2 regions of the Nakamurella multipartita DSM 44233 genome follow, and region 2 is predicted to be linked to the other one. Evidence: riboswitches for the same ligand, from Rfam matches in the RefSeq annotation. Region 2 holds a riboswitch; the other holds the start of a gene.
What was found. Region 2 has a riboswitch for cyclic di-AMP ahead of NAMU_RS15990 (C40 family peptidase). Riboswitches for the same ligand answer to the same signal wherever they lie in the genome.

Region 1: linked by a shared signal. The riboswitch ahead of NAMU_RS31405 (transglycosylase family protein) and the one ahead of NAMU_RS15990 (C40 family peptidase) in region 2 are both predicted to bind cyclic di-AMP.

What each region holds. Positions count from the first base shown of each region.
Region 1 covers NC_013235.1:2,566,791-2,574,268, forward strand. Annotated here, with positions in the region: gene NAMU_RS11560 (alpha/beta hydrolase) at 1-794, shown strand, start outside; gene NAMU_RS11565 (DUF2252 domain-containing protein) at 1,197-2,621, opposite strand; gene NAMU_RS11570 (glucose-1-phosphate adenylyltransferase family protein) at 2,675-3,874, opposite strand; cyclic di-AMP (ydaO/yuaA leader) riboswitch at 4,280-4,480, shown strand; gene NAMU_RS31405 (transglycosylase family protein) at 4,486-5,256, shown strand; gene NAMU_RS11580 (MFS transporter) at 5,328-6,869, shown strand; gene NAMU_RS11585 (putative quinol monooxygenase) at 6,852-7,172, opposite strand; gene NAMU_RS11590 (DUF3500 domain-containing protein) at 7,251-7,478, shown strand, end outside.
Region 2 covers NC_013235.1:3,558,479-3,565,956, forward strand. Annotated here, with positions in the region: gene NAMU_RS27510 (hypothetical protein) at 46-645, shown strand; gene NAMU_RS15965 (ROK family protein) at 670-1,614, opposite strand; gene NAMU_RS15970 (hypothetical protein) at 1,611-2,093, opposite strand; gene NAMU_RS15975 (ArsA family ATPase) at 2,090-3,319, opposite strand; gene NAMU_RS15980 (SRPBCC family protein) at 3,316-3,753, opposite strand; gene NAMU_RS15985 (metallophosphoesterase family protein) at 3,838-4,635, opposite strand; gene NAMU_RS15990 (C40 family peptidase) at 4,652-5,992, opposite strand; cyclic di-AMP (ydaO/yuaA leader) riboswitch at 6,008-6,172, opposite strand; gene NAMU_RS15995 (glycosyltransferase family 4 protein) at 6,382-7,478, opposite strand, start outside.

The DNA of each region.
Region 1 (7,478 bases), 990 kb from region 2:
TCGCGGTGCTGTGGTCGGGGCAACGGCGGCTGATCTACCAGCCCGACACCAGTGCCGTGCCGGCGGCCTCGGCGCTGCTCGACGACGCCCTGGACGTCACCCTGACCACCGAGGACGGCGTGGCCCTGCGCGCGCTGTACGTGCGGGCGCCGGTGCCCCGCGACCCGGCCGGGTGCCGCAGCACGGTGCTGGTGGCGCCGGGCAACGGAGGTAACCGGGCCGGCCGGCTGCCGTTGGCCCGGGCCCTGCGTGAGGCCGGCTTCGGGGTGCTGCTGCTGGACTACCGCGGTTATGGCGGCAATCCCGGTCGGCCCAGCGAGGACGGGTTGGCGGCCGACGCCCGTGCGGCCTACGCGTTCCTGACCGGCGACGCCGGCCTGTCCGCGGACGAGTTGATCTACCTGGGGGAGAGCCTGGGTGGGGCCGTGGTCACCCGGCTGGCCACCGAGCACCCCCCGGCCGCCCTGCTGCTGCGCTCCCCGTTCACCGAGCTGGCCGACGTGGCCCAGCGGCAGGTCCCGGTGCTGCCGGTGCGGTGGCTGCTGCGGGACCGGTTCCCGGTGGTCGACCTGACGGTGGCCCTGCCGGTGCCCACCACGGTGGTCTACGGCACCGCGGACACTCTCGTGCCACCCGCGCTGAGCCTGACCGTGGCGGCCCGGTCGGCCGGCGATCCCGTGGTGATCGCGATCGAGGGGGCCGACCACAACGACCCGGCCCTGACCCACGGGCCCGATCTGATCGCGGCCGCTGTGGTGCTGGCCAAGCGGGCCGGCTGCCCGCCGGCGGGCTGAACGCCCTGGTTGGCCCGGCCGAGCCAACCGATTTCGCGGGTGGCGGAAAACCGTTGCGCGGGTGCGGATCGCGACGTAAGTTCGCTGGTACACGAGGAAGGAGGTGGTCCTGAGTTGAGTATTTCTCGGACACGTGAGGTGGCTGGCCGCTAGGCCGCACCGACCGAAAGGGCCCTCCAGTCCTCGTCGAGGAACTGCGGTCCAGCAATTCACGGACAGTCACCCGACCCCCGGCGCCGCCGACCCCGTCCAATCGGCCCCCCGCGAGCATCGCGAGGGAAACGGCCCGGGGGTTGTCCGTGTCCGGCGGCAGTTCCCGGCCCCGCCAGCTCGCGCCGACCGGCGGCTCGCGCCGTTCCTGCGCTCGCCCGTCCCGCGCTCGGTCGTCCGGGTCGGCCCGCGCTACAGGCCCCGCTCGACCGGCATGATGCCCCGCTGGACCGCCTTGACCAGCGCCGCATGGTCGGCCTCGGTCTGATCGGCGTAGAGCCGCGCGAAATGGGCCAGCGCGACGTCGAGCTTGTCGCTCTTGCCGCAGTATCCGGCGATCATCGAGGCGCCCGAGGTCCGGGCGTGGCCCTTGGCCAGCAGATGCCCGACGATGCCGGCGTAGTCGGCCAGCGCCGAGCCGTCGATCGAGTCCAGGGCCACGGTGCCCTTCATGTTCCGGAACTGGCGGACGTAGTACTGCCGGCCGTCGGCCTCGGCCCAGCCCAGCAACGGGTCGCTGACCGTCTGCAGGGCCTGCTGGTACTCGACCACCCGCTGGCCCTGATGGGCGTGCCAGGCCGACTCGCCGTGCACGTACTTGGCCAGCACCGACCGGCGGGCCTGCTTGAGCTGCAGGAAGACGACGTCGTCGGGACTGCTGCCCTCGAGCAGCACCACGTAGGCGCGCAACCCGACACTGCCGACCCCGACGACCTTGTGGGCGATGTCGACGATCGTGTAGCCGCCCAGGGCCCGCCGCCAGTGCGGGGCCAGCGTCTGCAGGTACCCGTCCAGCCCCGCGGACAGGATCGCGAAGTCCTGCTCGCTGACCCGGGTGATCAGGGGCGGCTCCTCCACGATCCGGCGCCGGCCCTGCTCCTGATGGGTGAAGCGGGGCAGCGCGCGGTCGCTGGTGCGGTGGCGGGCCCGGGAGACGGCGCGCCGGATCTCCTGCCGCAGTGAGGGGTTGGAGGTGGTCTTGTGCAGGTGGTCGACGTCGATCCGCTGGTAGGAGCGCGCCAGCAGGGGAGTGCGGGCCAGTTCCCGCACCTCGGTGCGGTAGGCGGCCACGCATTGCCGCGCGGCGGACTCGCAGTCCGACTCGCCGGCCCCGTTCTGCCGGCCGGCCACCCAGATGCTGGCCACCAGTCTGCGCAGGTCCCATTCCCAGCCACCGGGGTGGGCCTCGTCGAAGTCGTTCAGATCCATGACCAGGTCGCGCTCGGGCGAGGCGTAGAAGCCGAAGTTGCCCAGATGCGAGTCACCGCAGATGACCGGGGTGATGCCGGTCGAGGGCAACCGGGCGACGTCCTCGGCCATCACGATGGCCGTCCCACGCAGGAAGCCGTAGGGGCTGCCGATCATCCGGCCCACCCGGATCGGGATGAGCCAGTCCAGCCGACCCTCGTGCGAGTCCATGATCAGCTGGACCGGGTCGGGCCGGCCGATCGGCGGCGCCCAGTCGGCCAGCGACTGCCGGGACACCTTGTCGCGCAGCGACTTGCCCATCAGGTATCGGTCGGCCCGGGCGGTCGGGCGCCGGGACAGGGAGTCGAACGATTCGCTGTCGGCGGTGGCCAGGACGACGTGCCCGCGGGACTTGCTGCGACCGATCACAGCCGGCACCCTAGTGCCCCCGCGGGCCGGGCGCGCGGACGCCGGCCTGCGGGTCAGCGCGCGGCGCGGATCAGGTCGCGAGGTCGGTGCGGCTCCACCTGCGTGCCCGCCGGCAGCTCGGCGTCGGCGGCGATCCGGCGGTGGGCCCCGATCACCACGGGGTGCCGCGCCTGCGGTGCCCCCAGCGTGGCCCGCCGGCCGACCACGCTGCCCTCGGCGATCACCGACCGGCTGACCTGGGCGCCGGCCCGGACCACGACGTCGTCCATCAGCACGCTGTGCCGGACGGTGGCGCCGCGTTCGATCACCACCCCCGGCCCGAGCACCGAGTTCACCACCGCGCCGGCGACGTCGGCGGCCGGCGCGAGCCAGACGCGTTCGAGCTCGGCGGTCCGGCGGACCCGGGCCGGACCGCGCATCGGCATGGAGGTCAGGATCGGCCAGTCCGGGTCGTCCAGCCGCATCGGCGGCCGGTCCCGCAACAGCTCGAGCTGCCCGTCCAGGTAGGCCATCGGCGTGCCCAGGTCACGCCAGTGCCCTCGGTGGTGGAAGTCGCCCACGGTGCCGTCGGCGACCAGGCTGGGCAACAGCCGCTCGCCGTAGTCGCCGAGCTCGCCGGTGCGATGCAGCTCGCGCAGGTGCTCGGCCAGCACGTCCGGGCGGTAGGCGAAGACCTCGGTGCCGACGGAGCGGCCGCGGCCGTGCTCGGGCTTGTAGTCGACCGAGCGGACCCGACCGCCGTCGGCCTGTACCACCAGGTAACGGGACACGTCCGCGCCCGCCGGCAGGGTGGTGGACACGACGGTGGCGTCGACGCCGGACTCCCGATGCTGGGCCAGCACGGCGCGCAGGTCCAGGGTGAGCAAGTGGTCGGCGCTGCAGACCAGCAGGACCTCCGGGTCGTAGGCGGCGATCACCGGCCAGTTCCGGATCAATGCGTCGGCGTTGCCGGAGGCAAACCCGTCGTGGGCCGGTCCCTGGAACGGGGCGAGGAGACGAAAGCCGCCCCGGGTGCGGTCCAGGTCCCAGGGGCGACCGCCGGCCAGATGCTCACTGAGCAGGTGCGGCTCGTACTGCTGGAGCACCCAGACGTCGGACAGGCCGCTGTGGGCGGCGTTGGACAGGGCGAGATCGATCAACCGGTAGTTGCCGCCGACCGGCAGCGACGGCTTGGCCCGGCCTGTGGTCAGGGGGCCCAGCCGCGATCCGCGGCCCCCGGCGAGCACCACGCACAGCACGCGTCCATGTGTCATCCACAGGCTCTTCCCCGCTGGCCCATGGGCCACACGGTGTTTACTGACGCGAACAACGGGGAATACTTGGCGCGGCCGACCGGTGCGGCGGTGCGCACGCTGTGCGACCGCTGTGCGCGGTCCTAGTAAAGCTTGTCCAAAATACTAGGCCGATCGGGTGAATTTGGATGATCCACAGGTAGGTCGACCGGAGGGTGGGGAAGCGGTCGTCAGACCCCGGTCCAGCAGCCAAAACGCCGCACCGCGGCCTGCCGAGCTGATCGTTACCAATCCGTTATGTCCAGATCGGGTCCCTGGACATTCGATCCCTGCTCCGTATCGTCTTGTGGGAGCCGGGTTTTCGCCCGGCGCCTCCGTCCGTAAAACTCCGGGCCACACGCCGAGTGCTGTCCACCCAGGCCCGGAGAACCGAAAGAGCAGAAAGGCTAGGACAGCAGCGGGGAAACCAACTTCGGGAGCCGCATGGCTTCCTTGGGGTTAATTCGGGCCCACCCCCAGTGGGTCCGGACGGGCGATCCCCTGCACCCATTCGCCAACGCCATCGGCGCTGGAGTGGGTCGCGCCCGAACCCGACAGCTCACCTCGCAGGCGTAGCTAGGGGAAACACAGACATGACCCGTCGTACCGTCGCGCGCCATCGCAAGCCTTCCAAGGCCCGCACCTTCGCCCTCCGTGGTGCCACCGTCGGCGTGGTCGCCGGCGCTGCCGCCCTGGGTCTGGGCGCCGGCACCGCCTCCGCCGCCCCCGACTCGACCTGGGACGCCGTCGCGCAGTGCGAGAGCAGCGGCAACTGGTCCATCAACACCGGCAACGGCTACTACGGCGGCCTGCAGTTCTCGCAGTCCACCTGGAACGCCTTCGGCGGCCAGGAGTACGCCGCTCGCGCCGACCTGGCCACCAAGGAGCAGCAGATCGCCATCGCCGAGAAGACGCTGGCCGGTCAGGGCTGGGGCGCCTGGGCCTGCGCCTACGCCGGCGGCGGCGAGGGTGCCACCCAGCGCTCGGTGAGCGGTTCGTCCTCCTCGTCCGACAGCTCGTCCGACAGCTCCTCCAGCAGCTCGTCCGGCAGCTCCGCCAGCAGCTCGTCCTCGGACAGCAGCTCCTCGCGCAGCAGCCGCAGCCAGAACGACACCCAGGAGTCCTCGCGGGGCAGCCACCGCTCCTGGAACCAGGACAGCGACTCGTCCGGCTCCAGCAGCTCGTCGGTGACCGCCGGGAGCGCGGCCGACGGCACCTACACCGTGGCCTCGGGCGACACCCTCTACAAGATCGCCGCCGCCAACGGCGTCTCCGGTGGCTGGGAGGCCGTGTACCAGGCCAACTCCGACATCATCCCGGACCCGAACCTGATCTACCCGGGCCAGGTCCTGCGCATCCCGTGAGCTAGCTCACGCCCGGTCCCCGCTGACCGCAGCCAGCCGACGGCGTCCCGTCACCCCGGTAACATCCGGGCGTGGGGGGACGCCGTTGGGCTATCGGGGCTGCCGGCACGGCCGTCCTGCTGGCCGCCCTGGACGCGTACGTCGTCGTCGGGTTGCTGGTCGACATGGTCGTGGACCTGGGCATCCCGGTGAACCGGCTGGAACGGGCCACCCCGATCGTCACCGGTTTCCTGCTCGGGTACGTCGCGGCCATGCCGCTGCTGGGTCAGGCCTCCGACCGGTACGGCCGGCGCCGGGTGCTGCAGCTATGCCTGCTGGGCTTTGCCGCCGGCTCGGCCCTCACCGCCGCGGCGGGTTCGGTGCCGTTGCTGGTGGCCGGTCGCGCCGTGCAGGGCATCGCCGGCGGGGCCCTGTTGCCGGTGACCATGGCCCTGGTCGCCGATCTGTGGCCGGAGCGGCGCCGGGCCGGCGTCCTGGGCGCGGTCGGGGCCGCCCAGGAGATCGGCAGCGTCCTGGGCACCTTGTACGGCGTCGGGGTGGCCGCCCTGTTCGCCTCGTGGCCGTTGTTCGCCGCGCTCCAGCCGGAGAGCTGGCGCTGGGTGTTCTGGGTCAACCTGCCGCTGGCCGCGATCGCCATGCTCGTGGTGCAGCTGACCGTTCCCCGCTCCGCGGCGCGGCCGGGCGATCGCCCCGGCGTCGACCTGATCGGGGGCGCGCTGCTGGCCCTGGCCCTTGGCCTGCTGGTGGTCGCGCTCTACAACCCGGACCCGTCCCGATCCGTCCTGCCGTCCTGGGGATGGCCCGCGCTGGCCGGGGTGGCGGCGTTGGTCGTCGCCTTCGTCGCGTACGAGCGGCGGGCCCGAGTGCGGCTGCTGGATCCGGCGGGCGTCCGGATGGGGGCGTTGCTCACCGGTCTGGGGGTCAGCGCGATCTCCGGGGCCGCCCTGATGGTCACCCTGGTCGACGTCGAGCTGTTCGCTCAGACGCTATTGCGCATGACCTCGGCCGAGTCGGCCCAGCTGCTGGTGCGCTTCCTGGTGGCGTTGCCCATCGGGGCCCTGGTCGGCGGGCTGCTCGCCGCCCGGTGCGGTGAGAAGTGGGTCAGCGCGGCCGGTTTGGCTCTGGCCGCCGGCGGATTCGTCCTGATGAGCCGCTGGACGCCCCAGGTGCGCGAATCATCCCATCTGTTCGGAATGCCCGCGCTGGACAGTGATCTGGCGGTGGCCGGGTTCGGCCTCGGGCTGGTCATCGCGCCGCTGTCCGCGGTGACGCTGCGGGTGGTGCCGGCCCCGTCCCACGGCGTCGCCTCGGCCGCGGTGGTGGTCGCGCGGATGACCGGCATGCTGATCGGGTTGTCCGCGCTCACCGCGTTCGGGCTCTGGCGGTTCCGGGACCTGACCCGAGACCTGGTGCCCCCGTTGCCGATCGGGATCACCGACGAGCAGTTCAACGACCGCCTGGCCGCTTTCAGTCGGGCCCTGGAGCAGGCCCTGACCACCGAGTACCAGGAGATTTTCCTGGTCACCGCCGGGCTCTGCGGGCTCGGGGTGGGGCTTTCGCTGCTGCTGCCGCGGCGCGATCGGGCCGCCGTCCGGTCAGGCGATCCGGCGTAGCCGGGTGATCGTCAGGCCGTTGTCGTCGACCAGCTCGGGCAACCGGGCGGCGAACTCGGTCAGGTGCGGGCGGCCCAAGTGCGCGTCCAACAGCGCGGCGTTGTCCCAGTTCTCGTACAGGTAGAACAGGTCCGGATCCTCGACCCCCTGGTGCAGGTCGTAGTTGACGAAACCCTCTTCCCGGCTGGTCGGTTCGACCAGGGCGATCAGCGCGTCGCGCAGTTCCTGCTGCCGGCCGTCGCGGGCCCGCATGTGGGCGACGACGGTCAACAGCTCGGGGTTGGCATCGGTGGGCGTGCTCATCAGATCTCCTCGGGGCGCCGGTGGCCGGGGTCGGTCGAATTCTGGCCCAGTACCCGAGGCGGCGCTACATTTCCCGGGGTGAACCTCTCCGAGCCTGCCGCCGCCGACGCCGCCCGCCGCGAGGTGGCCACGGCCATGGCCCGGGCCGCCCAGGCCTGGGTGGACAGCCTGGATCTGCGGCAGCGGGCGCGCGGCCTGGGCCACCCGCCGGCCAACGAGGCCACCGACGCCGAGCGCCGGCGCTGGTTCTACACCCCGACCGATCACGGCGGCTTGACCGTGCACCAGCAGCGCCCCGATCAGCAT
Region 2 (7,478 bases):
GCCCCGGGAGACGACGACCGGCCCGATCGGGTGGAGACGGGGGGCTTGAGCGAGCCCGCCGGGTCCTCGGACGCAGTCGAGCCGGCAGCATCCCGGGATCGTTCCTGGCGGGCCAATCCCAGTGACCTCGACGTCGACGCCGCCTTCGCCGACATCGTGTCCGGGATGATCACCGACAGCGTGCGCCGGCACCCATCGGGTGGCCCGCCCATCGGTCTGGAGCCCCCGACACCGCCGGCCCCCGAGGCCACCCCGGCCCCGGAGCCCGCACCGGCTCCGGATACCGCCTCCGAACGGGCCCGGCGGCGCGAGCTGCGGCGCCTGGAACGGGCCGCCGAAGTGGCCGCCTTCGCCGAGAGCGAGGCCCGCGAGCAGGCCGAACGCGACGCCGACCAGGAGCACTTCACCCCGCCCGAGCCTCCGCCACTACCCCGCCCCACGCTGCGCACGATCGGCTCGGTGCTGCTGATCGTGGCCGGGATCCTGCTGCTCACCCGGCCCGGGCTGCTGGCCGTCTCCCCCGACCTGGCGATGATCTTGGCCGTGCTGGGCATCGTCGGCGGGTCGGTGCTGCTGCTCACCGGGATCTGGCGGCGCCGGGGCGGAGACAGCGGCGACGGCTGGGACGACGGCGCGGCAGTCTGACCGGCTCGGCGTGGTCCGCCCGGATCAGGCGGTGCCGGCGGCCTCGGCCGCCAGCAGCGCGGCCCCAATGATGCCGGCCCGGTCGCCGAACCGGGCCAGTTCGACCCGTGGCAACGGCCGGTGGCCGGCGCCGGTGATGGACCGGCCGAACTCGGACACGGCCAGCGGCAGGAACATGCCGGCCGCGGCCGACACCCCACCGCCGATCACGATCATCTCCGGGTCGAGCACGTCGGTGACCAGCGCCAGGCCGGCGGCCAGCCAATGGCCGAGCTCGTCCATCGCGCCCAGGGCGACCGGGTCGCCCTCGGTGGCGGCCACCGCGACCATGGTCCCGGTGACGGCGGCCGGGTCGTCCCCGGACAGTCGGCGCAGCACCGGCGCGTCATGGTCGGCCATCTGCAGCCGGGCAGTCTGGGCCAACGCGGTGCCCGAGCAGTAACGCTCCCAGCACCCTTGCTTGCCGCACGGGCAGGGCCGGCCGCCGGGGACGACGGTCAGGTGACCGAGCTCGGGCGCCACGCCGTGCGCCCCGCGGTAGATCTGGCCGTCGACGAGCAGCCCGGCACCGATCCCCGTGCCCAGGGCGACCAGCAGGGCGATGGAGGATCCCGCGGACACGCCCAGGCGGTACTCGGCCCAGGCCGCGGAGTTCACGTCGTGGTCCATCACTACCGGCAGGCCCACCCGGGCGGACACCCGCTCGGGCACCGGAGCGTCCCGCCAGGCCAGGTGCGGGGCGAACATGACCCGCTGCCGGTCGGCGCTGACGAACCCGGCCACGGCCAGCCCGACCGCGGACACCGGCTGGCTGGCCGCCAACTTGGTGATCAGCGTGACCAGCAGGTCCTCGGTCTCCCGTTCGGTGTGCGGGGTGGCCTCACGCAGGGACGGGCCGATGGAGATGCCGTCGATGACGGCCGCGCGCACCGAGGTACCGCCGATGTCGATGCCGATGGTCTTGCTCATCCGATGTCGATCCGCTCGAAGCCACCCCGACGCGCAGGTGGCGGTGGCGGTGGGTCGCCGGGGCCGGCCGAGCCACCGGCCGGCGCGGGCGCGTCCGGGATCATCGTGCGCAGCGCGCGGACGATCAGCAGGGCGCCGTCGACCAGCTTGGCCGTGGTCTCGGGTCGCTCACCGCGCAGGATGGCCAGGAACCGGCACAGCGGGCACGCGGTGCACGACGCGCCCGGGACCGATCCGCATTCGGGGCAGCGACCGTCAGGGCCCAGCGGGCGGCCGGCGGTGCTCTCGTGGGTGGCGTCCGCGCCCTCCGGCCCGGTCGAGCCCGTCGTCGGGCCGGCCGACTCGGCGCCGGAGGTCTCCGGCTTGAGCGCGGTCAACCGATCGGCGACCACGTCCAGCAGCAGCGCGGCCTCGACCGCCAGCGGTCCCACCGCCGGCGACGACGGTCCCTGCTGCCCGTGCTCGCCCTCCCCGCTCACCCGGCACCGGCCAGCGCCGCCCCGGTCAGGCCGGAGGTGAGGGCGGCCGGCCACAGCGCGGGATCGGCGGCAAAGTCGATGATCAGGCGGCCGGCCTCGAAGTTGGCGCCCTCGGTCGTGCACCGCTGCAGCACCGACGGCAGGGCGATCCGCCGGCGGACGTCGCCGACGGTGACCACCAGGTCGGCGCCGGACCGGGAAAGCGCGATGTCGCCGCGCTGGACCAGCGGCAGCGGCAGCGACAGGCGGTACCACCCGTCGGACCCGCTGACCTCGATCGCCGGACCGGGTGGCGCGACGGCGAGGGGGTCGACCGAGCCGAAGATGTCGGTCGCCAGCTCGGACAGCTGGTCGACGCCGATGGGCTCCTCGGGCTTTTGCCGGACCCGGTGGATGGGCAGGCCCTGGAACGATTCCTCGACCTGGACCATCGCCTCACGCTGGCTCTCCCGCTGACGGCGCAGGAAATCACCGCCCACCCCGCGGGGCAGCAGCCGGTTGACGGTGACCGCCTCGACGGCGAATCCGTGCAGGGACAGCGCGGTGAACAGCCGGCGGGCCTCGGCCACCACCATCCGTTCGGGAGTCAGCACCAGCCGGACCCCGGTGATCTCCGGGTCGGCCAGCAACGCCCGCGCGGCCATCAGGTCGGAGAGCAGCTCCCCCACCGCGTCCCGCACGGTGGCGCTGGGCCCGCCGGGCATGCCGGTGAAGGACGCGGCGATGCTGCGCAGGACCCGCTGCGGCGCGCCGAGCAGGCGCTGGGCGTAGAAACCGATGGTCTCGGGCAGCGCCAGCAGCCGCAGCGTCTCGCCGGTCGGCGCGCAGTCGACCACGATCGAATCGAAGTCACCGGAGGCGGCCAGCCGGCGCAGCTCCAGCAGCGCGACGATCTCCTCGGCGCCGGGCAGCACGACCAGTTCCTCGGCCTGCACCTCGGCCATGCCGCGGGCGGCCAGCACCCCGACCAGATAGTCGCGGATGTGCGACCAGCTCTGCTCGAAGCGGCCGCGGGTGTCGACCTGGGCGGCCCACAGCCCGGGGACGCCCACGACCGGGGTCGGGTCGCCGCTGACCGGGGTGCCGAGCACGTCGGCGATGGAGTGTGCGGGGTCGGTGGAGACCAGCAGCGTGCGCGCCCCGCCGGCGGCACACGCGATCGCGGTGGCCGCCGAGATGGTCGTCTTGCCGACCCCGCCCTTGCCGGTGTGCAGGGCAATTCTCATCCGGCTTCGACCCGCTTTTTCAGCTCCTTCAGCGCGGTGTCCAGGATGACCCGCTCGGCCTTGCGACGCAGCACCCCGATCATCGGCACGGCCAGATCGACCGCCAGCGTGTAGGTGACCTCGGTGCCCTTGGGCGTGGTGGCCAGGACGTACGAGCCCTGCTGGGACTTCTGCAACTGCCCGGACACCAGGGTCCAGGACACGCTCATGCCGTCGGCGGCCCACGTGTACGCGAGCTCGTAGGTGTCCTTGAGCAGGCCCGCATCCATGCTGAACTTCACCTGCTTGGCCCGACCGTCCTCGCCGGGAACGGTGACCTCGACGCTTTTCACCGCACCCGCCCATTCGGGATAGGCGGCGAAGTCGGCGATCACGTCCATGATCACCGACGGTTCGGCAGTCATCGTGATCGACTGCGAGGATCCATTGGCCATGCAGGAAGGCTACCCAGGTCGATGACGTTCGGCTGCAGATGGCTGCCTTGGGCGGGTGTCCTTCGTCTCTCCCGGGTGGTCCGGTCAGCGCAGGTCGACCTCGAACGGGGTCGGGTAGCGCTGGAAGTGGCCGACGTTGACACATTCGGTGCGCCCCCGCCGCAGCCGGCGGGCGATCGGTTGGTGCACGTGACCGTGCACGGACATGGCCGGGCGGTGGGCGTCGATCGCCTCGACCAGGCCCGGTCCACACATCTCCATCCGGCCCGGGACCACGTCGTAGCGCAGCAGCGGGATCGCCGGCGGCACGTGCGAGCACAGGATGTCGACCGGCCCCAGGGCCGCGACGGCGGCTCGGTAGTCCTGGTGGGTGCGCATGAACGGCCGCCAGACCGGCGACGGGCCGCCGAAGACACTCCCGATCCGGCGGCTGGCCCCACCGGCCACGAAGCCCAACCGGCGCCCGGCGATCTCGACGACCTCACCGTCCAGATAGGGCAGCTGCCCGCCGGCCACCTCGGTCCACAGGTCGGCGACGTCCACGTTGCCCAGGGTGAGCAGGGCGTCCGGCCCGATCGCCTCCAGCACGTCCCGGTACAGGGCCGTGACCACGTCGGTCAGGGTGCCCATGGGGTCCGGGATGCTGTCCCACAGGTCGTGGTTGAGCTGCCGGAGCCGGTCGAACTCGCCGGCCAGCCGCAGATCGATGAACGGCTGGACCCGGGTCGCACCGAAGATGCGCCCGAGGATGCCGCCGGCCGCGTCGTGATAGTCGACGTAGTCGATCAGGTCGCCCAGCACCACGAGCTGGCCCGGCTGGCGAGCCACCTCGCGCAGGCCGGCGATATTGCCGTGGACATCGGAGACGAACTTCAGGCGCACCCGACCACGGTAGGGGTCAGCGGTTGACCGCGTGCCCGGTGGGGTTCGGGCCGGCCGCCGCCAGGTCGACCACCTTGATCGGCACCCCCGGCATCGAGGCGTGCAGCACCTTGCCGTCGCCGACGTACATGCCGACGTGGCTGACCGGCGAGTAGTAGGTGACCAGGTCCCCGGGCTGCAGCTGATCGAGCGGGATCTGCGGCAGTTCGGCCTGCGCGGCGCTGTTGCGGGGGATCTCGATCCCCGCCTGCTGCCAGGCCCACAGCATCAGGCCGGAGCAGTCGAAGGTGTCCGGTCCAACCGCACCCCAGACGTAGGGCAGACCCTGCCGGGACAGCGCGGCCTCGACGGCGATGCCGGCCTGCACGCTCGGCGCGTGCGCGGCCGCCCAGGCAGCGAAGGCCGGGCCGGTGTCGCCCACCGGCGCGGCGTCGCTGGCCAGCCCGGCGCGATCGCGCTGGGCCGCCTGCTGGGCCTGCCGGGCGACCGAGGCCGCGTCCAGGTTGGCCGCCTCCTGGCTGGCCACGGCGGCGTCGACGTCGGACGAGGAGAGCTGCGCGAAGGCCAGCTGGTAGACGGCGATCTCCCCGTCCAGCTGGGCGCGGCCGGTGTCCAGGGCGTCGCGGGCGGCCTGGGCGTCCGCGGTGGCCTGATCGGCGGCCTGCTTGGCCGCGCGGGCCTGGTTCTCGGCCGCCTGGGCCGAGGTCCGGGCGTCGGCCGCGATCTGGCGGGCGGCCAGCGCCCCGCTCAGGGTGGCTTGCTGGTCGGTGGCGATCTGGTCGAGCGATCCGGCCTTGTCCAGGTAGTCGTCCGGGCTGCCGGCGGTCAACAGGGCGGAGATGTCACTGAGCCGGGCGCCGCGGAAGCTGGCGTTGGCGAACGCGTCCACCTTGGCCTGGTACTGGGCGACGACCGCGTCGGCGGCGGCGACCTTCTGCTGCTCGGCCGAGGTGCGGTCGGCGGCGGCGGCCAGCTCGGCGGCGGCGGCATCGGACTTGGCCTTGGCGGCGTCGACGGCGGCCTGCGCGGTGAGGACCTGCTCGTTGTAGGTCTCGGCCCGGCGGGCGGCGTCCAGCCAGGCCTGCTTGGCCTCCTCGGCCGTGGTCGGCACGGCGACGGCGGCCTGGCCGGCGGCCGGCTGCTCGGCGGCGGGCTGGTCGGCCACGATCACGGGCTGGTCGGCGGCGGCCGGAAGCGCGGCCGCGATGGACAGCAGGGTGCAGGCCACGGCGATGCCGCCGGCGAGCCGGTAGACGCGAGCGCGTCGAGGGGTGCGAGCGATATGGCCGACGGCCCCGGCGGTGGGTCTGGTGCGACCGGCGGCTGCGGAGCGCAGCGGGTATCCACGATTCGACATGACGGTTACGGCAAGCCCTTCTTCCTTGCCGCCGACCGAGTTAGCTGACGGGTTCGGGCCAGGAAGTAGCCCTACCCGGCGCGCGGTGGCGATCGGTCGCCGGCCTCGCGCCTGGGATTCACCCCAACGAACCTGGGTCCCCGGTTCGATGCATCCGCATCGATTAGGCGGTGACCAGGAGGGGCGCCGAGCGGCAACCGCTGCTCAAGGTCACGATCAGATTACGAGTACAACACGAACGGTCGCAATCCATTCGAGCATGACGAACCTCTCAAAGTTCGCCGACAACGTTGTCGACCAGCGCAAAGTGCCCACTCGATGTGATTGATGTCACCAACGTAGGGACGGCGCTCACCCGACCGGGCGGCAGGCCCGGCCACCGAGCGCGGTCAGCCCGACAGCAGCTCGGCCAACCGATCCGCCGACGCCTGCCAGGTCCACTCCCGGGTGACCCAGTCCCGCCCGTGCGCACCCCAGGCCGCGGCCCGGGCCGGATCGGCCAGCAACTCCCCCACCGCGTCGGCCAGTTCGGCGACGTTGCGGCCGTCGACGACCGTTCCGGTCCGTCCCGGCAGCACCGTCTCGGGCGCGCCCCCGGAACGGCCGGCCACCACGGGCAGCCCGCTGGCCGAGGCCTCCAGGAACACCAGGCCCAGGCCTTCCACATCCAGCCCGAGGCCCCGCGTCCGGCAGGGCATGGCGAACACGTCGGCGGACGCGTAGTGGGCCGGCAGATCGGCCCATGGAACCGACCCGGCCAGCCGCACCTGGTCCCGGACCTGCAGCCGGTCGATGAGCGACTCCAACCGCCCGCGGTCGGGGCCGTCGCCGACGATCAGGACTCGCACGTCGGGCACCCGGTCACGCAGCCGCGGCACCGCCCGGATCAGGGCGTCCTGGCCCTTGCGGGCCACCAGACGGGACACCGAGAGCACCAGCGGCGCATCGCCGAGGCAATAGTCCTGGCGCACCGTGCGTCGCGCCGCCGGATCGGGCCGGTAGGTCTGGGTGAGCACACCCGGCGGCAGGTATTCCAGGGCCGCCATCGGACCCAACGCGGCCGAGATGCGGCGCCGCGCATAGCGGCTGACGAAGGTGAGCACGTCGTTGTCCCGGCCGATCCGGCGCAGAGCCTGGCGCGCACCGGGCAGCATCGACCACCCGACCTCGTGCCCGTGGGTACAGGCGACGGTGCGCACGATGCCGTCCGCGCGCAGCCCTGGGGTGAGCAGCCCCAGCGGGGCCGCGGCGCCGTACCAGACGGCCCCGATCCGATGGGTCCGGATCAGTTCGAGGGCGCGGCGCCGGACCGAGTCCCCCGGCAGCATCAACGAACCGGGGTGCCGATAGACCGAGAACGGCTGAGCGGCATCGAATTCCGCCGCGCCCGGCCAGTCGGGCGCGTAGACCACCAGAGCGTCGGCCGGCAGCCGCTGGGCCAATGCCAGTAGGTAGGACTGAATTCCACCGGCGCGAGGCGGAAAGT